3 regions of the Roseibium sp. MMSF_3247 genome follow, and region 3 is predicted to be linked to each of the others. Evidence: riboswitches for the same ligand, from Rfam matches in the RefSeq annotation. Region 3 holds a riboswitch; each other region holds the start of a gene.
The links. A riboswitch is a leader RNA that binds a small molecule or an ion and turns the genes downstream of it on or off. The one in region 3 is predicted to bind S-adenosylmethionine.
Positions count from the first base shown of each region.

Region 1 (7,716 bases), on a different contig from region 3:
ATTACGTTGCCGCTCAAGACACAACCACTCCGATGCCCGAGGATCGGTTCCACTTCGTTAAAAAGAACTGGCGTTTAAACTCCACAGAAACGCTGAAGACCGCCGAAAAGCCAATGTTCATCATTCATGGCAGCGACGACCTGAACGTTGATCCCGACTATAATTCTCAGACCTACCGGCAAATTCTGGAAAACCAGCACCCATCCAACCGGTTTGAAATCATCGACGGCGCCAGTCATGGCTTGTTACGTTCTGATTTGTTCAATTACCAGCGCCCCGACCAAATACCTTTTTGGGTCGAGTGGGCCTTTTTGGCTTTGGGGCGTGAGGCCTTTACACCGGGAGCACTCGACCTTATCGCCAACTGGGTCCATGACCAGTCGCATTCCGCAAGCGTGACGGCGCGCTAGTTTGGGTCAAGGTTCAGGGTGCATTAAACAAACTCCGCCTGGCGACCCAAATCGTTCCAAATTGAATTAATAGCTTTACCCGCCCCTAACCGGGAGACCGCTAAGACCCGATCAGAGCCGAAAAGGCCAAGGGGCATCATGCGGAGATGGGGATGAACAAGCCTTCACAAGGCTATCAGGCGACTGTGCGCTATCCGTTAAGGCGCCATCAGCAGCAAGTCGCCCTTAGGCACCCCGCTCAAGCCCACCGCCCCAATCGGCAGGTTTCCCGCATCAAAGCTCAGAAGAAAGCCCACTGGGGTGTGCGGATGCTGATCGCCTTTGTTGGCTGGATCGTTGGCGTCACTGCAGTGTCGCTGGTGATGTTCGCCGAGTATCATTATCCGCTGGCCAAAAACCGGGACCCAGATCTTTTTGCGCTCGTCCTTGGCACCGGTTTTGCCGGACATGCGATCTATGCTGTCATGGCGATCCTGGCCGTTGCCCTGCTCACCGCGTTCAACCGACGGAAATGGATCTTGTGGGTCCTGATTGGTTTTGCGGGCGGCCTCTACAGTGTCTGAAAGCGCCGGAGCCCAACCTAGTTGAGGCTACGGATCGTATCGGGAAGGTCCAGCGAGAAGGCTGGCACTTCAACCTGGAAGGTCGTGCCGTCTGGACGCTCCATTTCGTATGATCCGGCCATGATCCCGGAATCGGTCGCAAGCGGGCAATAAGAGGAATACTCGTAGGTCTCGCCCGGCTCGATCACAGGCTGCTCACCAACCACACCTTCACCGCGCACCTCTTCCAGCCGGCCGAGCGCGTCCGTGATCATCCAATACCGGCTCTTGAGCTGTACAGGCTTGTCACCACCGTTGTGGATCTCAACAAGATAGGCCCAGATAAACTCCTGGTCTTCCGGTTTCGACTCATCGTCCAGATAATAGGGCTCTACGGAGACTTCGATATTGTCGGTTATGGCGCGGTAACTGCCAGACACGATTGTTCCTTTTATCATTCCGGCCGCGTGGCCGAGTTGCATGTGGCTTATAGGGCGATTGACGCAACCGTGAAAGAGTGTGGCTTGTGAAATCGGACCGGATTTCGCATTAACGCCCAAACAATCCTTCGTAAAGCCGCTTCTACATGTTTGATGCCCGCCTTCGACCAATGATCGATCCTCCCCTAAATGCAATCGGGGTACGGCTGGCCAACGCCGGCATCAGCGCCAACATGGTGACAGTGTCCGGTTTTTGCTTGGGGTTATTGGCTGCCGTCTCAATCGCTTTTGGATATTTCCTGGCAGGGTTTGTTCTAATCGCCCTCAACCGGCTGTTTGACGGATTGGATGGGGCGGTTGCGCGCGCCAGCCAGAAAACGGATCTTGGCGGCTATCTGGACATCACGCTCGACTTCTTTTTCTACGGTGCAATTCCACTCGCCTTTGCAATTCAGGCTCCAGAGACCAATGCGCTGCCTGCAGCGGCTCTGCTTGCAAGTTTTTATGCCAACGGCTCGGCGTTCCTTGCCTTTGCCATCATGGCGGAAAAACGCAAACTTTCGACCAACCACCAAGGGGCCAAGTCGCTCTACTACATTGGCGGCTTGGCGGAAGGCACCGAGACGATCGGCCTCTTCTTGCTGATGGCGCTCCTGCCAGCCTGGTTCCCTGTCCTTGCCTGGGCGTTTGCCGGCGTTTGCCTTGTGTCAGCCAGTGCTCGCGTCCTGATCGGTCTCCGCGCCTTGAAGGATCGCTGATTACCCTACCATACCACTCAGGTCCGGCCATTTAGGTCCAGGTGCTCTCGCAGAATTGCCAGAATGTTTGCGCAGCGCGTGACCGCGGAGCCTTGTCGATCCGGGCCAAGATAATCGACCTTGGCGCAGTTGGGGTGAGCGGCAAGAACTTCACGCCAACCGGCTCAGACGGTAGAGCCAGTTTTGCAATGATCGACACCCCAAGGCCGGCCTTGACCAGTGCCAGGATCGAATTCACCTGCAATATGGTGTGCGCCACATTCGGCGTCTGTCCGGCTGCTGCGAACCATTTCTCAACCAATGGCGCGCTCCCGCCTTTGGTCAGGATAAAGGGATCTTGGCAAAGGTCCTCCGCCCGCACCGTTGACCGTACCGCCAACGGATGATCGTCCCGAACCAGGGCGACCAGCTCGTCCGACACGAGCGGGAGAATGTCCAGATCCTCTTTATGCGGATCCGCCAAGATCGCCGCATCCACGCCGCCGTTGCGCAAAACCGTTTCAAGGTCTGCGTCCGGGAATTCCAGGATCTCAACGTCAATACCAGGAAATTTCCGGCCAAACGCGCCAAGTAGCCTTGGAAGAATATGAAAGGAGGCGGATGATCCAAAGGACCCGAGGCGGACGGTCCCGATCTTGTCCCGCCAGACATCCTCCAAATGACGGAGCGCTCTGTCTTGCAGAAGATCGGCCTGACGGGCAAATGCCGCCAAGGCTTGCCCTTCTTCGGTCAACCCGAGTGGCCGGGCCCCGCGAATGAGCAAATCCAGTCCAAACCGTTTTTCCAGCTGGGCAATGCCCTTGCTGACAGCCGGTTGAGATATGCCAAGGGCCCGAGCGGCTTCGGAAACACTTCCCGTTTCCTCGATGATCCGAAGAGCCCGGACCATTGCGAGAGGAAGATCCTGAGAATCTGACGACAAAATATAACCTCAAGTTATTTTCTTATGCCAAGATATATCTCTATTTGACCTTCCAGCACAATTACCGTCTGGACAACATCATGCCCCTAGAAACCTGGCTCGCCTTCGTCGCCGCCTCTCTCATCCTGACCATGACCCCGGGTCCCAGTATCCTATTGGGTATGGTTCATGCCTTGCAGTTCGGGACGAAACGCACGCTCTATACTGCCCTCGGAGACATCTCCGCCAACTTGATCCAGATGCTGCTGGTCGCAGCAGGCCTGGGCATCATCATCGCCAACTCGGCAGTCGCGTTTCAGGCCATCAAATGGGCAGGGGTCGGTGTGCTGATCTTTATGGCCGTCAAAATGTGGCGGTCAGCACCAACTCTATCTAACGCAGCAACACCAGATCGGTCGTCCCACCCGGCGCGGCTTTATGCGAGCGGCTTTGCGGTTGCGTTTGGCAACCCGAAGGCACTGGTCTTTTTCACCGCCTTCTTTCCGCAGTTCATAGATCCGACGGCGCCGGTACTGCCCCAGTTGTCGATCATGTGCCCAACCATGGCCGCACTCGATTTTGCGTTTGTGATGCTTTATGCGGCCGGTGCCAAACAGTGCCTCGGTTTCCTGAGACAACATCCAAGACTTCTGAACCGGATGGCGGGCGGCACCTTGCTGACGGCAGCCGGAATTCTGGCAACGACGCGTTAGATCAGGATGTCAGGGGCTGATCTCTTCAGCAATCAGCGGCAGCAATCCGGGAAAACGAGTATCGATCTCCTCCCTGCGCAATGCGGCGGCTCTGGAATTGCCCCGATCGACTTGCCGGATCAAGCCCGCTTCCCGCAACACCCGGAAATGGTGCGTCACTGTGGCCTTGCTGACCGGAAGCTGGAAGGAGGCACAGGTCCGCTCCGTACCCGTGTCCGCCCGGACCAATTCCCGGATCACGCGGCGCCGATGAGGATCTGCCAAGGCGGTGAGGACCTTTCCCAGGTCCAGATCGACCGGCTCCAGATTGTCGTCCTTCTCTCCCATCTCATCCCTCATGCACCACTAGATAGGTAAGGCTTGCATCTTACCTTTTATTCACCTAGGTACGACACACATCATACCTAAGGAGATCTCCATGTCCAATCCCGACTTCGCGCTCCCGGAACCCGACGCCGATGAAACCGGTCCTTATGCGCTGGTCGGTCAAGCCCGCGCACGGCCCGGTTCTGCTGAAAAACTGGAACAAGCACTTGTTGCGCTCGTCACCCCGACACGGGAAGAGACAGGCGCTCTTCAATATCACGTGCATCGCGACCGGGCCGACCCGGATCTCTTTGTCTTCTATGAAGCCTGGGCGTCTCTGGCAGACCTAAAGGAACACCTCCAGATGCCGTACATTCAACAATTCCTTGCAGGCCATCAGGAGCTTGTTGACGGAGAGATGCAAGTCACCTGGCTCAAAATGGCCAGCCCTTATCCGGGAGCCTGACCTCAATAATTGAGCTGGCGGACTATATCGCCGCCAGTGCCTTTTCGACGTCCTCAAGAAGATCCTGCGGATCTTCCAGACCAACAGAAAGGCGCAGGATGCCGTCGGTAATGCCAAGCTCGGCGCGGGCTTCCTCACCGATCGACTGGTGGGTGGTCGTTGCCGGGTGGGTGATCAGGCTTTTGGCATCACCGAGGTTGTTAGAGATCCGGATCAGGTCCAGCGCATTCACAAACCGGAATGCAGCCTCCTTGCCGCCCTCGATTTCAAGCGCCACCATCGTCGAACCACCGCGCATCTGACGCTTGGCGATCTCGGCTTGCGGGTGATCGTCCCGCCCCGGGTAAATCAGGCGTTTCACCTTGGACTGACCCGCCAGGAAGTCCGCAATCTGGCCGGCACTGTTCGTCTGCTGTGCCACGCGCAGCGGCAATGTTTCGAGCCCCTTTAAGAGCACCCAGGCACTGAACGGGCTCATGTGCGGGCCAGTGTGTTTGACAAACGGCATCACCTCTTCGGTGATCCATTCTTCATCGGACAAAACAACACCGCCGAGACAGCGCCCCTGCCCGTCAATATGTTTGGTGGCGGAATAGATCACCACATCCGCGCCCAGGCTCAGAGGAGACTGGTACATCGGCGTCGCAAACACGTTGTCGACGATCAGGCGCGCACCTACCGACTTCGCAATTTCCGCGACCGCGGCAATATCGATGACTTCCAGGGTCGGATTGGTTGGGCTTTCCAGAAACAGCGCCTTGGTGTTCGGCTTGACGGCCGCTTTCCACTGCTCGATGTCCGTGCCATCGACGAGCGTGCTCTCAACACCAAAACGCGGCAGGAGGGTCTCACAGATGTAGCGGCACGAGCCGAAAAGGGCCTTCGCAGCAACCACATGATCCCCCGCCTTGACCGACGCCATCAGGGCAAGATTGACTGCGGCCATGCCGCTGGCGGTTGCCCGCGCAGCTTCCGCGCCTTCCAGCATCTTGATGCGGTCTTCGAACATCGCGACGGTTGGGTTGGCATACCTCGAATAGACAAACCCCGGATCTTCACCATTGAACCGTGCTTCGGCCGCTTCCGCACTGTCGTACACAAAACCCTGTGTCAGGAACATCGCCTCGGACGTCTCGCCGAATGGTGAGCGGGTGGTGCCGCCATGAACGAGTGCGGTTGCAGGGCGCCAGTTGGTTCCGGCGGTGTTCTTGGTGTCAGTCATGTCGATGTTCGCTCCAAACGAAAAAACCCCAGCCTCAAGACCGGGGTTTGCACCTCCGGCCTTTTTAGCGACTTGTTTAACGTGGCTGCAAGCCGGCCGGCCCAAATCACCACGAGGTGACTTTCACTTAAGCGAAAATGGGCTTTCGGTCAATCTACCTCCCCCTTTTCCTGAGATTGGCCAGAAAGAGAGTTGGCGGGGCCAGCCGCATCCGTTAAGGACGTTAGACGAAGATTGCAGGATGAATTGATGAACGTATCAGCGGACCAAAGCCCCACAGGCAGCGCATTGATCGCAGCAAGCGGAATTTTGCCCGAGCGAGTCATTCAGGCGATGTTCGCAGCGCAGGAGATTTCCGCCGCGCAGCCCCCTGTCAAAGGTCAAATCCAGCCAGCGAGCCTCGATCTGCGCCTTGGAACCGTTGCTTACCGGGTGCGCGCAAGTTTTCTGCCCGGTCCGGACATCAAGGTGGCGGACCGCTTGGAGCAGCTGAAGCTTCATACCATCGATCTTCAGGACGGGGCCGTTCTGGAAACCGGGTGCGTCTACATTGTTCCCTTGCAGGAAAGTCTGGCGCTGCGGCCCGACATTTCGGCAACGGCCAATCCAAAAAGCTCCACCGGGCGTCTTGATGTGTTCACCCGCGTGATTACAGACAATGGCCAGGCATTCGACACCATACCTGCGGGCTACACCGGACCGCTTTATGCAGAAATTTCACCGCTCACGTTCCCGATCCTGGTGCGCTCCGGCTCCCGCCTCAGCCAGATCCGGTTCCGGCGGGGACAATCGCTGATCCCGGACGCTGATCTTCAAGGCATCCACAAATCAGAAACCCTGATGAGCGGCGGCAACGAACGGATCGGCGGCGGCGTGCAGCTGTCCATTGATCTGGAGGGCGAAGGCCCGGGCAGCCTGATTGGTTACCGCGCCAAGCATCATTCCGGGCTGATTGACGTTGATCTGGTCGGCGCTCAAGACCCGCTTGATTTCTGGGAACCGATCTACCGCCGCCAGAATGCTGAACTGATCCTTGATCCGGACGCTTTCTACATACTTGTCAGCCAGGAAGCCGTTCACGTCCCGCCAGACTATGCCGCCGAGATGGTGCCGTTCGATCCACTGGTCGGGGAGTTCCGGGTGCATTATGCCGGTTTCTTCGATCCCGGCTTCGGCCATGCCGGCGCCGGCGGTGTAGGCTCTCGTGCGGTTCTGGAAGTCCGCTCCCATGACGTGCCCTTTATCGTGGAACACGGGCAGACCATCGGCCGCCTTGTCTATGAACACATGGCCGAACGGCCCGCGACACTTTATGGCGAGGGCATCGGCTCCAACTATCAGGGCCAGGCCTTGAAGCTCTCCAAGCATTTCAAGGCCTCAACCTGAACACTGAATGTCCTTGAAAACCATCACCCGCGAATACGAAGGCTTTCTGGAAGACCGGAAGTCCCGGTTCCTGGCCTTTTTGGTGCCCATTGAGCAGTTCGACACCCGTCTGGAAGAACTGCGCAAGGAACACCGCAAGGCCAATCATATCGTAACCGCGCACCGGCGGCTTCTCGATGATGACCGGATCGAGGAAAGCGGCAAGGACGATGGTGAACCGGCAGGCACGTCCGGCATGCCGACCTTGCGCGTCCTGCAGGGCGCAGACCTGATCAATTGTGCGGTGCTGATCGTAAGGTATTTCGGCGGTACGAAGCTGGGCGGCGGAGGCCTTGCCCGCGCCTATTCAGGCGCTGCCCAAGACGCGATTGCGCATGCTGAATTGGTGCCGTTTCAAAAACTCTCCCGGAAAAGATTAAGCGCAGACTTTGCATCGAGTTCCGATTTGGAACGGAAAATCACCGGCCTCGGACTGGATGTGGTCTCGCGCGACTACACCGAAACGGGTGTCGTTCTGATAGTGGAAGGGCCGGAGGATCTCCTGGATGCCCTTGACGGCAGCGCGGACGGTT
Region 1 is NZ_JASHII010000001.1:1,080,413-1,088,128, reverse strand. It holds gene RBB44_RS04915 (S9 family peptidase) at 1-410, shown strand, start outside; gene RBB44_RS04910 (hypothetical protein) at 563-973, shown strand; gene apaG (Co2+/Mg2+ efflux protein ApaG) at 991-1,410, opposite strand; gene RBB44_RS04900 (CDP-alcohol phosphatidyltransferase family protein) at 1,539-2,150, shown strand; gene RBB44_RS04895 (LysR family transcriptional regulator) at 2,182-3,039, opposite strand; gene RBB44_RS04890 (LysE family translocator) at 3,153-3,764, shown strand; gene RBB44_RS04885 (helix-turn-helix transcriptional regulator) at 3,774-4,091, opposite strand; gene RBB44_RS04880 (putative quinol monooxygenase) at 4,183-4,536, shown strand; gene RBB44_RS04875 (O-succinylhomoserine sulfhydrylase) at 4,559-5,758, opposite strand; SAM riboswitch at 5,802-5,881, opposite strand; gene RBB44_RS04870 (2'-deoxycytidine 5'-triphosphate deaminase) at 6,008-7,144, shown strand; gene RBB44_RS04865 (YigZ family protein) at 7,152-7,716, shown strand, end outside.
Region 1: another riboswitch for S-adenosylmethionine. It lies ahead of RBB44_RS04875 (O-succinylhomoserine sulfhydrylase); the one in region 3 lies ahead of metA (homoserine O-succinyltransferase).

Region 2 (7,716 bases), on a different contig from region 3:
ATTTAAAAGATGCATTTTAAATGAATGTTATGAGGCTGCGATGCAAATCAAACAAACACCACAGGAAACAGGCGGCGCGGTCGTCCGCTCCGACAGCGCCTGCGAGGTGCAATACGCCGAAGTCACTCCCGAGACGATCCGGATCCTTGTGCATTCATTCTATGGGACCTTGCGCCAGCAACCCCATCTCGGTGAGATCTTTGAAAAGCGTCTCGGAGGGCGTTGGCCGGAGCACCTTGAGAAGATGGAACGGTTTTGGCAGTCCGTTCTCCTGAAAAACGGGACCTACAAAGGCAAGCCGGTTCCGGAACACCTGAAACTAAAGGAAGTGGTCAGCTCGGATTATGGCGACTGGCTCGACGTATTCCGCCCGGTAGCACGCGAGATTTTTGTTTCGGACGTTGCCGAAGAGATCATCGCCATTGCCGAACGGATTGCTCAGAGCCTGTGGCTCGCAACGTTCGGTTTTGCCGGCAGTACACCGCCGGCGGAACTCTTTACTGAACAAGCCTGATAGGAGGGGCTCATGTTACCGGCAATCGTCTTGGTGGCCGAAGGTCTGGTTGTTTTGTGGTTCGCGGTCTTCATCGGAATGATGGTGTCCATGTACCTGGATTCCAGATCCATGCCTTTGCCACGCCTCGATCTGGCGGGGCGAACGCTGATTGGCAGCGCCAAACTCGCCTTTGCGGTCGGAATGACCGCATTGGCGGCACTGACTTACTACGAAATCCCAGTATTCTAAGTTTGCAGGAGACACTCATGTTCAGTTCAAAATGGGCACATCGTGGCTTACCCATCCTGTTGATCTGGATTGCAGCACCAATGCCGCTTTGGATCATGGCCATTCTGATGCTGATTATCTGATTGATAGCGTTGTGTTTTGAAGCGGTTGGGCTAGGCTCGTTAAAACACGAAACTGGAGCGACCGCTTTGAGTGAAGAAACACCGCAAGGGGAACTGACCCTCCGGACAATGGCAATGCCGGCCGACACCAATGCATCTGGTGATATCTTTGGCGGGTGGGTACTTTCTCAGATGGATCTCGCCGGTGGGATTGCCGCGGGGCAAAGAGCGCAGGGCCGCGTTGTCACGATCGCAGTCGACAAGATGAAATTCATCCGCCCGGTCCATGTCGGAGACGTCTTGTGTGTTTACACAAGCGTCGGCCGCGTCGGGACAAGCTCCATGGAAATCAAACTGGAAGCCTGGGCTTTGCGCCACCGTTTCGGCGGCCGGGAAAAAGTCACCGAAGCGATTTTCACGATGGTCGCCGTTGATGACCAAGGCAAGCCACGTCCAGTCCCCAAGGACACTCCGGCTCCGCAGTAATCAGGCGCGCAAGGATCTGCGCGCCAGCAGGTCCGCAAACAGCTCCTCATCGACCGCGCAAATGCAGCCATTGGCCCAAAGGCGCAACAAGGCCTGTAAGCGGTCGACCCGCTCATGCCGGGTCAACCGGCGTTTGTGGCGTGGCAGTCCGCCATACACCCGAATGGTCTTCATGCGGGCCAGCACACAATCTTCTGCGGTAGATTGCCAGATCTCGGCCGCTGTCTGATCGGCCTCTTCGGCGTCCTGGTATCTGATCAACTCGGCAGCTTGTCCGGCCAGTGCGTCTTGAAACAAAAAATCCTCCATCGGTTGCCCGAGGAGGACTGGCGCATGAAAACTACCGCTTCGTTGCCGCGCAGCCTCTTTTGAGTGTCTGGACGGCCGCATCCCTGTTGCGGAAACCACCTTGCCCGGTCGGCAGGTTGGCGAGGGCGCCAGCCCTTCTCTTGATGATGGCGGGCTTATGCCATGGGTTCCGTTTTTTGGCAAGTCATCCAAGAACCGAAGGACAACAACGGTTATTGATTGCGGTCATAGTCGATTTTTCCATCGACCAGATGAATGCGACGCTGCATACGGCCGGCAATATCCATGTCGTGCGTAACGGCTATCACTGTGGTTCTTTGTTGATCGACAATCGATTGAAGCGACATAAACACCTGCTCTGTCGCGACAGAATCGAGACTGCCGGTCGGCTCGTCTGCAAGGATCAGGTCCGGCGCATTGGCAAGCGCTCTTGCAACGGCGACGCGTTGACGCTGCCCGCCGGACAATTGGGCAGGTTGCCGGTGCAAAAAGTCCTCCAGGCCGAGATCTTCCAAGAGACCCGCCGCGCGGTCTTTTTGCTCAGCTGCAGCCAGAGCGCCGAGTTTTTGCATTGGAATCATAACGTTTTCCAGAGCGGTGAATTCCGGCAAGAGAAAGTGGAACTGGAAGACAAAGCCGATCTTTTCCAGCCGCAAGTGAGCCATTTCGGTCTTCGATAGATCGTGCGTCTTGCGGCCGCCAATCAAGACTTCGCCCTCCGTCGGCCGGTCCAGAAGTCCAAGCAGATACAATAGAGACGATTTTCCGGAGCCCGATGGGCCGGTGATTGCGACGAACTCCGATGAGCCGATCGAAAACGAGATGTCCTCTACAAGGGTGACCGGAACTACGGCCGGGAGAATGCGGGTCAAGCCTCGCGTTTCCAAAAGTGGGGCAGGGGTGGCTGGGGTTGGGGCAACGTTCATGTCAGGTCGCGCCCCGGATGATGTCGACAGGATTGAGCGCGGCGGCCTTTCTGGCAGGCACAAAACCGGCAATGCCCGCAGACAGAAGCGCCAGACCACTGGCGATCATGTAATGCACATGAGAAAAGTATATCGGCAGACGGGTCATTTCGATGTCGGTGGTGACCTCGAATTTGATTGTTGCAAGATAACTCGACAATCCAAATCCAAGTGCAGACCCGACAAGTGCTCCGAGCACACCGATCACCAAACCCTCCAGGACGAAAATCTGTTGGATGTCGGGTTCCGGAAACCCCAGCGATTTCAGGATGGCAATGTCCCGGGCCTTTTCATGCACGATCGTTGAAATGATGTTGTAGATCCCGAAACCGGCGACCAGAAGAATACCGCCGACAGCGGTAAACATGATCACGTTGCGGACAAAGAAAGCCTCCATCAGCCCTTCATTGGCCTCTTCCCAGGAGATTGACTTGTAGCCCAATTGCCGCTCGGCCCTTGCAGCAACTGCGACGGCTTCATCGATGTTTCTCAGCCGGATCGTGATGGCGTTGATGATGTCGGGTTTTTCCAAAAGGATCTGGACGGCTTTGAGAGGCGCATAGGCGAGGCTTTCGTCGCTGGTGGTGATCCCGGTATGGAACAGGCCAACAATCTTGAACCGTTTCGCGACCCCGTTTGCTGAGGTCAACGTGACCGTGTCTCCAAGGTCAGCGCCAAGTCGTTCGGCTGCCTTGTCGCCTAGAACCAATCCGTTGGAGGTTGTACCGAGGTCCTCAAAGGCCCCCTCCCGGATGTCCTCGCCAATGTTGGACACAAGAAGTTCCTGCTTTGGGCGGACACCAATCAGCGTCATGCCGATGTCCTGACCGCTGTAGCGCAGCACAGCCTGACCCGTCAGGCGCTGTGCGATGTCGCCGTCAACCCAATCTCGCAGCGACGCTAACGCTTCCGTAGGATTGCGGATCCCACGCAAGTCCTCCAACGGCCGCAAACCGCGAAAGGCAACAGCATCATAAACGGAGCTGGCCGGTTGGGCTGTTGGCGTCCGCTTATCATCCTTGATCTCCACATGCGGAATGGCGTCGATTAAGGTTGCCATGAAGTCATGTTGAGAACCCTCCATGAGGGCGGCCATGGCAATGGAAAACCCAACACCGAGTGCAACACCAAGCGTGGAGACCACCGTTTGCCGGAGCCTGTTGCGCACATGGGTCGCAGCGATGCGGAGCTGAAGGATCATTCTGGTGTGCCCTCAGCCACCGGCTCCACCTTCTGGCCATCAGAGAGATCGTCGCGAAACGGCAGGAGAACAGCATCTCCGTCAGCAAGACCGTCGAGAATTTCGACAGCGCGGGTTCCGGTAATTCCTGTTTCGACCACTATAGTTTCAACGGTGTTGCTGCTGGAAACAGTCTGAAGCCGCTGACCATCGAGAGCGGCCACCGGTACGAGCACCGTTTCCGGCTTTTCAAGAGTGACTATGTTGATTTCAGTTGTCATGCCGATGTGAAGTGGCGTGTCCTTTGGAAGATCCAAATAGACGCGGTAATTCTTCAGCACCGGATCCCCTTTGGGCGTGATCCGGGCAACGGTCGCAGTGAGGTCTTGCCCCGGAAAGGCGTCCGCGCGAACCAACGCTGTTTGGCCCGCGGCGACTTTTGGAATGTCCTCCTCATTGACTTCTGCGACAAGTTGCAAGGGTTTGGGCTGGCCGATCCAGAACAGGATGTCACCGGGTTCAGCGACCTCGCCGACAGACCCGTCCTGCCGCAAAACCACGCCATCCATCGGCGCGACGATCCTATAGTCCCGCAGGCGTTCTGTTTGTGCGGCTATAACGGCATTGACCTGGACAAGTTCGCTTTGCGCGCGGTCATAAAGATGCTGGCTGATGACCCGGCGCTCCAGCAGCTGCAGCGCCCGCTCACTCTCAGATTTCGCTAGGGATTGGCGGGCTTCCAGTTCCGCAAGTGCCGCCCGCGCATCGCCGCTGTCGAGCTCGGCCAGCTGATCGCCCTTTTGCACGACCATGCCCTCACAGCCGCACAAGGACACGATGCGTTCCCGTAAGATGGACGTGACCTTTGCCCAGTTGACCGGTTCGACCACGGCCGTCGCATAAACAACGTCCGCAGCCGATCCAATAAACGCTTCAGTGACGGTGACCTTCGGAGGTCTGGCAGACCACCAGCTCCATGCTGAAAAAGCCGCGCCGAGAGCGGCTAAAATGAGCAAATAGCGGAAGTATCGCATGGCACTACCTGTTTCGTATCCGGCCAAACTAGTCCGTTTGACGTGGTCCGCCATGCGGTGGATCAATCGACAGATTTCACAAGGAATCTAAACTCTCAGTTCTGCTCAGAAAAAACCGGCGGATTGCTCCACCGGCGATATTCTCAAAAGGCAATGATAATCAGAGGTCCGAGACCTTGACCACCAGCTTGCCTGTATTGCTGCCATCGAACAGCTTGTTGAAGACGACAGGTGCGTTTTCTAGCCCTTCTTCAACATGAAGCCGGTATTTGAGTTTGCCTTGCATCATGAGTTTGCCGAGTTCTGAAAATAGCATTGGGTAAGATGCATAATGGTCCGGCATGGTAAAGCCCTTGAGCATCAAACGCCGCCGTATGATGGTTGTCATGTCAAGCGGGTCCGGATCGATATCGCCGTTGTAAGCGGAAATGAACCCGCAGAAGATCATACGGCCATGCGCGGCCATATTGCGGAAGGCTGCCTTGAAGGGCGCACCACCGACATTCTCGAAATGCAGGTTGATGCCGTCCGGGGCGAACTCGGCAAGCCCTTTGCTCAGATCGTCGGTCTTGTAGTTGAGAGCTGCGTCAAAGCCGAGGTCCTTGGTCAGCCAGTCACACTTTTCCTGAGTCCCCGCAATACCGATCACACGCAGTCCGAGCGCCTTGCCGATCTGGCCGACCAAAGAGCCAACCGACCCGGCGGCTCCAGTCACACAGAGCGTTTCGCCTTCCTTCGGTTGACCCTCAATGACCAGGCCCTGATAGGCGGTCACCCCTGGCAGGCCAAGAACGCCCATATAGTGCTCGATCCGGTCCATTTGCGGGACAACGCTGATCTCGCCTGGAGCCACGTCGACATATTTCGTCCAGCCTGGTGTGCCGGAGACCCAATCGCCGACCTTGTATGCATCAGACTTGCTCTCCTCAACAACGCCAACACCCAACGAGCGCATCGTCTCACCCAATTGAACTGGCGGAATATAGCTCTTTGTGTCCGGCGACACCCAACCGCGCATGGCTGGATCCAGAGAGACATAAACGACACGAATGCGCGCCTTGCCATCTGCCAGAGGTCCCATGTCTTCTTCGACACGGTCGAAGTGCTCCGGTCCGAGTTTTCCTTCGGGACGGGATTTCAGGGTCAAGCGCAGGTTCTGCATCTCAGTGTCCTTGGCGTTATTTATATGTGTATATGCACCGCATTATACGTAAGCGAACTATCACATTGAGCGCAAGTGGCAAGATGGGCACTCAAACGGTCATCGATAACCCGTGTTGTTCTGTCGGTTCGTCAACACGCGGCCGCCCTGTCGGGGCTCAATAGTGTGGCGGCTTCTCGACCTGGTGACCAGGCAACACGTTTTCAATCAACTCTTCGACCTGATCGGTCATGTTGAGGAGTTTTCGGGTCAGCCGGTCAATCTGTTTCCCTTGCTCAACGACAACGCCATTCAGCTCATCGATTGTGTGCGTGGCGTGCGCAAGATCGATCTCCAGTTTTTCGAGCCTACTGTTCAGTTCGGCACTCATAGGGGTCTCTTCGCATCAAACAATCTTCGGTCACTGTCTAGTGCCATTCCCGCTTTACGGCAAACGAATCTGTTGGATGGTGGAACCAGGTTGCAACATGGTACGTGGCACTGATTTTTTTGAGAAAAACAAAAAAAGTATAGGCCCGGACCTGGATATTTTGTGTGCGTTCGTTAGCGGATTTTGAGCGTTGGTTTGCCGCGAACTTGGCGAGCCATATCAGCGGACCGAGTCGTGTTTGAACCTTCGATTTTGGTTGTATCGCGTGGTGGGTATCTGCAAGGGATGCCCTTGAAATAAATGGGATTTGAAAGTGTCGTAAGGTAATTTTGAGGGGTTTTTCGTTCAGAGAATCAATGGCAATTGGAAGAAAATACACGTCGCCGAAAAGAGTGGGGACAGGTCAGAACAAAGAAGCATTTTCATTCATAGGTTGTATATTGGTAGTATTAAGTATAGAGGTGGCAGGAATAGGAATTTTATTGTGCGGCGCAAAATACGCCTCTCAATTTGGATTGTATATATATTTTTATTAAATCAAAAATAGAAATTGATTACTTGATCGGTATCAACTCCAATTAATTCCATTATCCGAATATTAGGTTTTCTCTCTTCTGTTGAGAGCATCTTTGATGACGTCTCAGGAGGAGATAAGGGAATGATCAAATCAAAAATCGCGGTACTCCTGATTACCGGACTTTCGATGGCTGGATCCGCCACTGCATTTGCAGCAGATCGCGGCACGGCAGATGAAGCAACGGCAATGCTCGACAAAGCCGTGGCGCATTACCAGTCTGCTGGGGCGGAAACGGCACTCGCAGACTTCTCCGCCACCGATAAGGGTTGGCAAGATCGAGATCTCTACGTTTTCTGCTTCGATGATGCGGGTGTAACGGTTGCTCACGGGGCGAACGCAAAACTAATTGGCCGGGATCTGTCTGGCCTAAAAGATGCTGATGGCAAAGAGTTCGTGATGGAACTTGTGAGCACGGGCAAATCTGGTGGTGGCTGGGTTGACTACCGTTGGCCGAACCCGGTTTCGAAGAAAATCGAGCCAAAGTCGTCCGTAGTTAAGTCCGCTGGCGATCACATCTGCGGCGTTGGAATCTACAAGTAAGGCCCGCCACTGCACGCCTTAGCCAACCAAATGATACCGATGGCCGCTTCGGCCATCGGCCTTCAATTTAAAATGCAATATTGGATGGAAAAATGAACTGGTTCGCCAACCTTGCCTTAGCAAAAAAGATGTTCGTCACACCGGTCATCCTGTTGGTGGGATTGGGAATTGTTTCTGTCATCTCCTTCATGGCGATCGATCAGCAACGCGCTGCCGTTGAAAATCTGAGCCATGTTCAAATCAAAGC
Region 2 is NZ_JASHII010000001.1:740,691-748,406, forward strand. It holds gene RBB44_RS03290 (group III truncated hemoglobin) at 41-514, shown strand; gene RBB44_RS03295 (hypothetical protein) at 527-745, shown strand; gene RBB44_RS03300 (acyl-CoA thioesterase) at 976-1,332, shown strand; gene RBB44_RS03305 (hypothetical protein) at 1,333-1,629, opposite strand; SAM-I-IV-variant riboswitch at 1,670-1,793, opposite strand; gene RBB44_RS03310 (ABC transporter ATP-binding protein) at 1,854-2,567, opposite strand; gene RBB44_RS03315 (ABC transporter permease) at 2,569-3,807, opposite strand; gene RBB44_RS03320 (efflux RND transporter periplasmic adaptor subunit) at 3,804-4,874, opposite strand; gene RBB44_RS03325 (NADP-dependent oxidoreductase) at 4,981-5,982, opposite strand; gene RBB44_RS03330 (SlyX family protein) at 6,140-6,352, opposite strand; gene RBB44_RS03335 (cache domain-containing protein) at 7,011-7,469, shown strand; gene RBB44_RS03340 (methyl-accepting chemotaxis protein) at 7,562-7,716, shown strand, end outside.
Region 2: another riboswitch for S-adenosylmethionine. It lies ahead of RBB44_RS03305 (hypothetical protein); the one in region 3 lies ahead of metA (homoserine O-succinyltransferase).

Region 3 (7,716 bases):
GCGTACTGCTGGATGAACTCGGTGCCAATTACGAGCTGAAAGTACACAATGCGAAAGCTGGTGACCTGCAGTCGCCGGAGTATCTGAAAATCAATCCCCTCGGGAAGGTGCCGGCGCTTCAAGACGGTGAGGCGGTCATTACCGAATCTGTTGCCATCGCCTTGTATGCCGCTGATCTTTATACCCAGGCAGAACTGACACCAGGTTTGAGAGATCCGCGGCGTGGCGCTTATCTGCGGTGGATGGCGTTTTATGCTGCGTCCTTTGAGCCCGCCGTGGTCAACAAGGCGTTCAACACGGATATACCGCAGCAGATCGCGCCGTATTGCAGCTATGACGCCGTGATGAAGGCTCTAGCGGCGCAGCTTGATAAAGCGCCCTATCTCCTCGGAGATCAGATTGCCGCAGCAGACATCTTCTGGGGATCTGCTCTGCGCTGGACCTTGATGTTCGGTCTGGTGCCGGACTGGTCGGTCTTTACCGAGTATGCCGAGAGAGTTACCGCACGGCCGAGTTTTCAGCGTGTCTTGGAAGATGAGGCCTTGCTCGATGCAGCGCAGGAGGCCGCTGCGAACCCGGCAGGGATCTCCGCCGCGAGTTGAGCCAAGGCCTCGTCGTCAAATCCGGAGGCACAAGGCCCTGCCTCCGGAGAAGTGTCGCGGGGTTTGAGGCTTAGCTCAACGCAGCGCGGATCTTGTCGGCTTGTTCGGCAAGTAGATCGTTGTCAGCCATTTCACCGGTGTGCGGCTTCAACTTCACGCCGTCAAAGCGCGGGATGATGTGGACATGGGTGTGAAACACCACCTGACCGCCGGCTGGTTCAGAGAACTGCTGAATGGTGGTGCCATCTGCCCCAAAAGCCTTGATCACGGCATGGGCCATCTTTTGGACCGTGGCCATCACTGCGTTCAGATCCTCTTGCGCGATGTCCAGAATGTTGCGGGATGGAGCCTTCGGAATGACCAGCACATGTCCGTCACCGCGCGGCATGATGTCCATGATCACGACCGTCTTGTCGTCTTCATAGACCTTGTGACTCGGCAACTCTCCGCGCATGATTTTGGCAAAGATGTTCTGGTCGTCGTAGGCGGGCGTTTCGATCGGCATGCGTACCTCTAAAAGGGAAAAAGTCTTCGAATGTCTGCGGACATAGTACTCCGCCAGGCGGTTCGACAACAAGGGTTGTGACCGCCCGGCAGTGTCCGATTATTCGCCGATATTGTTCAAATCAAACGGTGTGGACTGATACATCTCATTGATCCAGTTACCGAACAGAAGATGCGCGTGGGCCCGCCAGCGATTCACCGGCTGCCGGGTGGCATCATCGTCCGGAAAGTAGTTCTGCGGTCGGATCGGCGTGTCAGAAACCTGGCTGTCCCGCTCGAATTCATCCGCCAGAGATGTCGTGTCATATTCGATGTGATTGAACATATGCAGGCAGCGGTGCTCCGGGTCGTCGAGGAGGCACATACCGGTCTCGTCATCTTCCGCAAGCACCATCAGATTGCTGCCGTCTGGGATGTCGGCCTTCCGGGTTTCCGTCCAGCGTGAGACGGGCAGACAGAAATCATCAGAAAACCCGCGGAGATACGGCGAGGCCGGTGCGAGCGTACGTTGCCTGTAGACGCCCGTTGCCTTGTCGTCTCGCGCATATTTCGGCATGCCATGAAAGTGATAAGTGGCCGCCTGAGCCGCCCAGCAGATGGTCAGCGTGCGATGAACATGTGTCTGGGTCCAATCCAGCACATCGCGCATTTCCTGCCAGTATCCGACATCTTCAAACGGCAGCTTCTCGACCGGGGCGCCGGTGATGATGAACCCATCGAACTTCTCGTTCCGGACTTCTTCCCAGGGCCGATAGAACGCTTCCAGATGCTCCGTTGGCGTGTTCCGGGGCACGTGGTTGGTCATGCGCACCAGAGTCAGATCGATCTGAAGCGGGGTGGAGCCGAGAAGGCGTGCGAATTGGGTCTCTGTCTTGATCTTGTTCGGCATCAGGTTGAGAAGACCGATGCGCAGGGGGCGGATATCCTGACGCATGGCATCCGCTTCCTGGATGATCATCACGCCTTCGGATTCCAGAATGGGGCGGCCGGGCAGATCGTTTGGAATTTTTATCGGCATTTGCGCGTCCTGTAACCAGAGACAGATGCCTTTCTTCGATCCGATTCGTTGCCTTTGAACTTGAAGTTCACGGCCGCATCTTCTGTTCGAAGAACCACCTTGCCCGGATCGGCAGGTTGGCGTGGGGCATCTGTCCCAACTCTTGATGATGGTCCCTAGGTAATGGATTGGACGCGATCCGGCAAGCCCTGTGCAGACGAATGCCGATCTTGTGAAAGACGCAAATTGTTGTTGGATCTCAGTCGCGTGGCAAATGGAAGGTTCAGCTGCCTTTCCGGAAGGGGGCATGTTCAGCCAACGCTTCGTTTTCGCGTTGAACGGCGCGCCGCTCTTGCTCCAGAAAGTCTGCGACTGCGTCGTGAAGGCCCTCATGGGCAATCCAGTGGGCAGAATAGGTCGTTTGCGGCAGGTACCCGCGAGCCAACTTGTGCGCTCCCTGAGCGCCAGCCTCGACGCGTTTCAGGCCTTTGGAAATGGCAAAGTCGATTGCCTGATAGTAACACAGCTCAAAATGCAGGAACGGATGGTGTTCGGTGCAGCCCCAATGGCGGCCGAACAAGGTTTCTGATCCGATGAAGTTGAGGGCTCCGGCGACATACCGGCCGTTGCGTTTTGCCAAGACCAGAAGAATGCGGTCCGCCATCCGCTCACTGATCAGCGAGAAGAAGGCACGATTGAGATAAGGGCGGCCCCACTTGCGAGCGCCCGTATCCATGTAAAATCCGTAAAAGGCATCCCAATGCGCTTCTGTCAGATCGCTGCCGGTGACCCATTCGATTTCGAGCCCGTCAGCGCTGATCGCTTCGCGGCGTTCCTTTTTGATCGCCTTGCGTTTGCGCGAGGCGAGGTCGCCGAGAAACTGGTCGAAGGTTTCGTAGCCGTTGTTGTCCCAGTGGAACTGCTGATCTGTGCGCCTCAGATAACCGAGATCGCCAAGCGAGTCCCATTCCGGTTTAGTCAAAAAAGTCGCGTGAACCGAGGAGGCGCCGGTGCGTTGGCAAACCTGTACAAGGCCAGCCGCCAGTGCCTGGAGTCCGGCCTCCCGGTTGATGTTGGGGCTGGTCAGAAACCGGCGGCCTGTCGCCGGAGTAAACGGGACCGATATCTGGAGTTTTGGATAATAGTCGCCACCCGCCCGGTAGAAGGCGTCGGCCCAACCATGATCGAAGACATATTCGCCCTGGGAATGGCTTTTCAAGTAAGCGGGAACAGCTCCCAGAACCGCGCCGTTACCATCCTCCAGAACCATGTGCCGTGGCATCCATCCAGTCTGGCGTGTCGCGCAGCCGGATGCCTCCAATGCTTCCAGAAAAGCGTGGGATAAGAAAGGGTTGAAGTCTGTTTCTTCAGAATTTGAATCAGCTTCAGGGGCTAGCGCGGAAGTGAGATCTTGAGACGCAACAGCGTCTTGCGCGCGCGCCAGCTGTCCGCCTTCGCCAAGGATCCAGCCGGGATTGGCAACCGCATCCCATTTGTCAGCCGGCACATCTGCCAAGGATGAAAGAAGTCTAATAGAGAGCGTCGTCTCCGTATCACCGGCGCCTGGTTTTTGCGGCTGTTCATTGTCCGGTGAAATAGAAGACGTCATGTCAGTGTGTCGGCCCGCCATAAAGGATTGTTTATCAGAATGTAGAGCCGCTTTGCTGCGCCGCAAGAGGGAATTCCGTTCCTGGAATGCTCGTCCGTTATTGATCCGGATCGAAGCCCTCAAAGACGATTTGATCGGCAAACCGTTTCGCGACTTCCAACTGTCCCGGTGTCCGAACTGTCCACGTCATGATTGGGGTTCTAAAAACCTTTTTCATCATGCTGGGGCCGGGGCTCGGTAGATCGTTGACGCCATAGGAGATGAAGTGCGGGCTTGTGCGCGGAAAATGGAGCAGGTGGCGCAATATGAAACGGTCCATCCGGCTGTGCCGTGTGTAGTCCGGGCCGGGGCGGGCCGCATCTGCCACGATCCCGCGGAGGACGGAGTTGTTGTGCGCCTTTGCTACAGCCAGCATGTCCGGATCAAAGGTTTTGATACAGGCTGGGCCCTTATACGCATCCACTTGATCAACAACGCGGCGGACAAAGTCGCCTTGTGCATCGCGCCGGAGCAAGGATTTGATTTCGACAACAAGCGGCACACGGCCATCCACCAGATCAAAAAGGTCCTGAAGCAGCCACAGGTGATCTGTGCCGGTACGCATTTGCAGTTTGACGAGATCGGCTGAAGACCGCCCGGAAACCGGCCCGCTGCCATCTGCGAGACGGTCCAGGTCATCGTCGTGAAAGACGAGCGCTTCACCATCACTGGTCTGCTGAACGTCAACTTCAATCCCGAAGTCTTTGTCCACGGCCTGCTGGATTGCTGTTGGGGTGTTTTCAATGATGCCGTTGCTGGCATCGTGATACCCCCGGTGCGCAATCGGCCGGGCGAAAATGGCGGCAAGTTCTGGTGACATGTTAATCTGGTCCGGAATCGGCGGGGCGTTTGTAGAGCCCCGCCAGAGCGGAATTAGTCCGCGATCTCGAAAATGGCTTCGATTTCAACTGCGGCGCCAAACGGAAGGGAGGCGGCGCTAACGGCGGAGCGCGCATGGCGACCACTGTCGCCCATGGCCTCAACCAGGAAATCGGACGCGCCATTGATCACCTTCGGCTGGTCGGTGAAATCACCCGTTGAGTTCACAAAACCAACGATCTTGACCAGGCGGACCACCTTGTCCAGGTCGCCTGTTGCCGCCTTTGCCTGTGCGAGCAGATTGATCGCGCAGAGTTTTGCAGCTTTCTGGCCGTCTTCAACTTGAAGGCCTTCGCCAAGCTTGCCGGTCACGGCGATCGCACCGCTTTCCATCGGAAGCTGGCCGGAAATGAACAGCTGATTGCCGATTTTAACAAACGGCACATAGTTGGCAGCTGGTGCAGCGGCATCTGGAAGGGTTATGCCGAGTTCAGCCAGACGGGCTTCGGTTTTGCTGGTCATGTGTGTCCCCGAGTAAAAAGGTGAGTTGCCCGTGTCTTGGCTCAAATTGCAGAAACTGACAAGCTCATTTCCGGTAGACAGGACGGTATTTGCTCGGCACCTCGTTACTCAACAAAGTCCAATTGGCGCTTTTGTGCCCGTATTTGTGACCTACATTATCGGTGGGGCCGGGCAATCCTTGCTAGCAGTCCGGCATGAACCCGAATAAAAGACTAGAAACAAGAAATTTCCGCTCCAACGGCGGTGACGAGGAAATATGATGCGGCGAACCGTTTCAGGCCAGGCTTTTGAGACTGCTTTTCTATTGAAGTGCGCTGTGGCTGCCATCGTGGTTGTCACGTCTGGTGCCAGTGAAGCAGCTGCCAAAGTGGCGGGCATACAGCTTGCCCCGCATAGAGCTGTCTATGACATGAAGCTTGCCGATACCGAGCAGCAGTCCGGGATAGCAGGTCTTTCCGGACGCATGGTCTATGAGTTTTCAGGCAATGCTTGCGAAGGGTACAGCGTCAATTTCCGGTTTGTCACCGAGTTCCGTGATCTGAGCGGTGGCTCCCAGGTAACAGATCTTCAGACCACATCGTTCGAGGGGCCGGATGCTGAGAGCTATCAGTTTCTGTCCAAGACCTATGTCGATCAGAAACTGGTCGAATCGAGCCGGGGACTGGCGCGGACCGAAACGGGTTTGAAGGCGGTCGAACTGAAAGAACCAGATGAAAAGTCGTTGCAGATCGGCCAAGATGTTCAGTTTCCAACAGAGCACCTGATGAACATCGTGAAGACCGCGCAGGACGGCGGGCACTTCACCGCCAGTGATATCTACGATGGAGCTGAAACTGGCGACAAGGTCTTTGGGACCACTGCCGTCATCGGTGCCAAGGCCGTCGGCATTGTGCCGGAAATTGATGGCGAACGGCAGGCCGCCTTGGATACTGTTGCGTCCTGGCCGGTGACCGTCGCTTATTTCGATCCCTCCACGCAGGAAAATTCCGGCGAACAGACACCCGTCTATCAGTTGTCTTTCAGGTTGTTTGAAAACGGTGTGAGTGACAAACTTGTTCTGGATTACGGTGATTTCAAAATTGCGGGAACGATGACGGCACTGGAACTTCGGGATCTGACAGACAAGTCTGACTGCGAGTAACCGCCTACTTGTCTTCGGCGGCCTTGCGCGCCTGTTTGGCGGCATGTGTCAAACCAAGCTCGACAGCAGAATTTCCGAATTTGCCGCGCAGTTTGTCGATGGCGAGTTCGGCCTTTTTCTTTCGTCCTGATGTTGCGTCTAGCAGGTCCTCCGGATCTGCTTGAGAGGCATCTGAAAGGTCGTTGACCCCAATGCCAATTAGACGGAAGCGGCGCCCATCGGTTTCCGCCTCCAGGAGGGCGACCCCTGCCTCAAATATCTTGTCCGCGAGCTGTGTCGGGTCGGTCAAATGACGTGCACGGGTGATCGTTTTGAACTCGGAGGTCTTCAGCTTGAGTGTGATGCCGCGCCCGGCAATCTCCGACTTTTTCAAACGGAACGACACCTTTTCAGACAAGTCTCTTAAGATCGGTTTCAGGACATTGAAGTCCGATATGTCTGTGCGGAAGGTTGTTTCGGTGGAAACGCTTTTCGCACCGCGCGAAGGGGTCACATCACGGCTGTCGTCGCCGTGGGAGAGGCGCGCTAAGCGCAACCCGATAGAGCCATAGCGCCGCGCCAATGTGTTGGCATCCATCGTTTGCAGCTGGCCAATCGTTCGGATGCCGTCGCGGTCGAGTTTCTTTTGGAAGACTTTCCCAACACCCCAAATCTTGCCGACAGGCATGGGGGCAAGGCGCTGTTCCGCTTCTGCTGCGCCAATCACGGAGAACCCCCGTGGCTTCTCCAAATCCGAGGCGAGTTTTGCGAGGAACTTGTTCGGCGCAAGGCCGACACTTGCCGAAATGCCGATATCAGCTTCAATGTCCCGGATGAACTTGGCAAGGGTTTCGGCGGCACTTGCGTGGTGGAGGCGCTCTGTACCGGTGAGGTCAAGAAAGGCCTCATCAATCGACAATGGTTCGACCAGCGGCGTCAGTGCCTGCATGCGGCCGCGGATTTCCTTGCCGACCTTGGAGTATTTTTCCATGTTGGGTTTGATCACCACGGCCTCAGGACACGCTTCCATGGCCTTGAACATCGGCATGGCCGAGCGAACACCAGAGATGCGGGCGATGTAACAACAGGTCGATACCACACCTCGCTGACCCCCGCCGATGATCACGGGCTTGTCCTGGAGTTCCGGATTGTCGCGTTTTTCAACCGAGGCGTAAAACGCGTCGCAGTCGATGTGGGCGATCGACAGCGTGTCGAGCTCCGGGTGCGCCAAAAGCCGCGGGCTGCCGCAAGACGGGCAGCGGCTTACATGCTGCGGGGCGCGCGCGCCGCAATCCCGGCATAGGGCTTTGGGCTCTTCTGTCATAGGCTCGTACCGGGCTTCAAAACCAGCCCTAAAGAATAGACCTGATGAACCGGCTTGTCTCGCGCCAGTCACCGGAGAGTAGGTCTATATGAGGCTCCGGTTCAACCGAGCTCAGGAAGCGTTGATCGGCAATGAACTGAATCTGGACAGAGGCGGGCAGGGATGCCTGAACAGACCGGT
Region 3 is NZ_JASHII010000004.1:110,412-118,127, forward strand. It holds gene RBB44_RS14435 (glutathione S-transferase family protein) at 1-602, shown strand, start outside; gene RBB44_RS14440 (HIT family protein) at 673-1,101, opposite strand; gene metA (homoserine O-succinyltransferase) at 1,207-2,124, opposite strand; SAM-I-IV-variant riboswitch at 2,159-2,278, opposite strand; gene RBB44_RS14450 (GNAT family N-acetyltransferase) at 2,387-3,712, opposite strand; gene RBB44_RS14455 (glycerophosphodiester phosphodiesterase family protein) at 3,810-4,571, opposite strand; gene RBB44_RS14460 (RidA family protein) at 4,625-5,092, opposite strand; gene RBB44_RS14465 (cell envelope integrity EipB family protein) at 5,409-6,233, shown strand; gene RBB44_RS14470 (DNA polymerase IV) at 6,238-7,536, opposite strand; gene RBB44_RS14475 (hypothetical protein) at 7,565-7,716, opposite strand, start outside.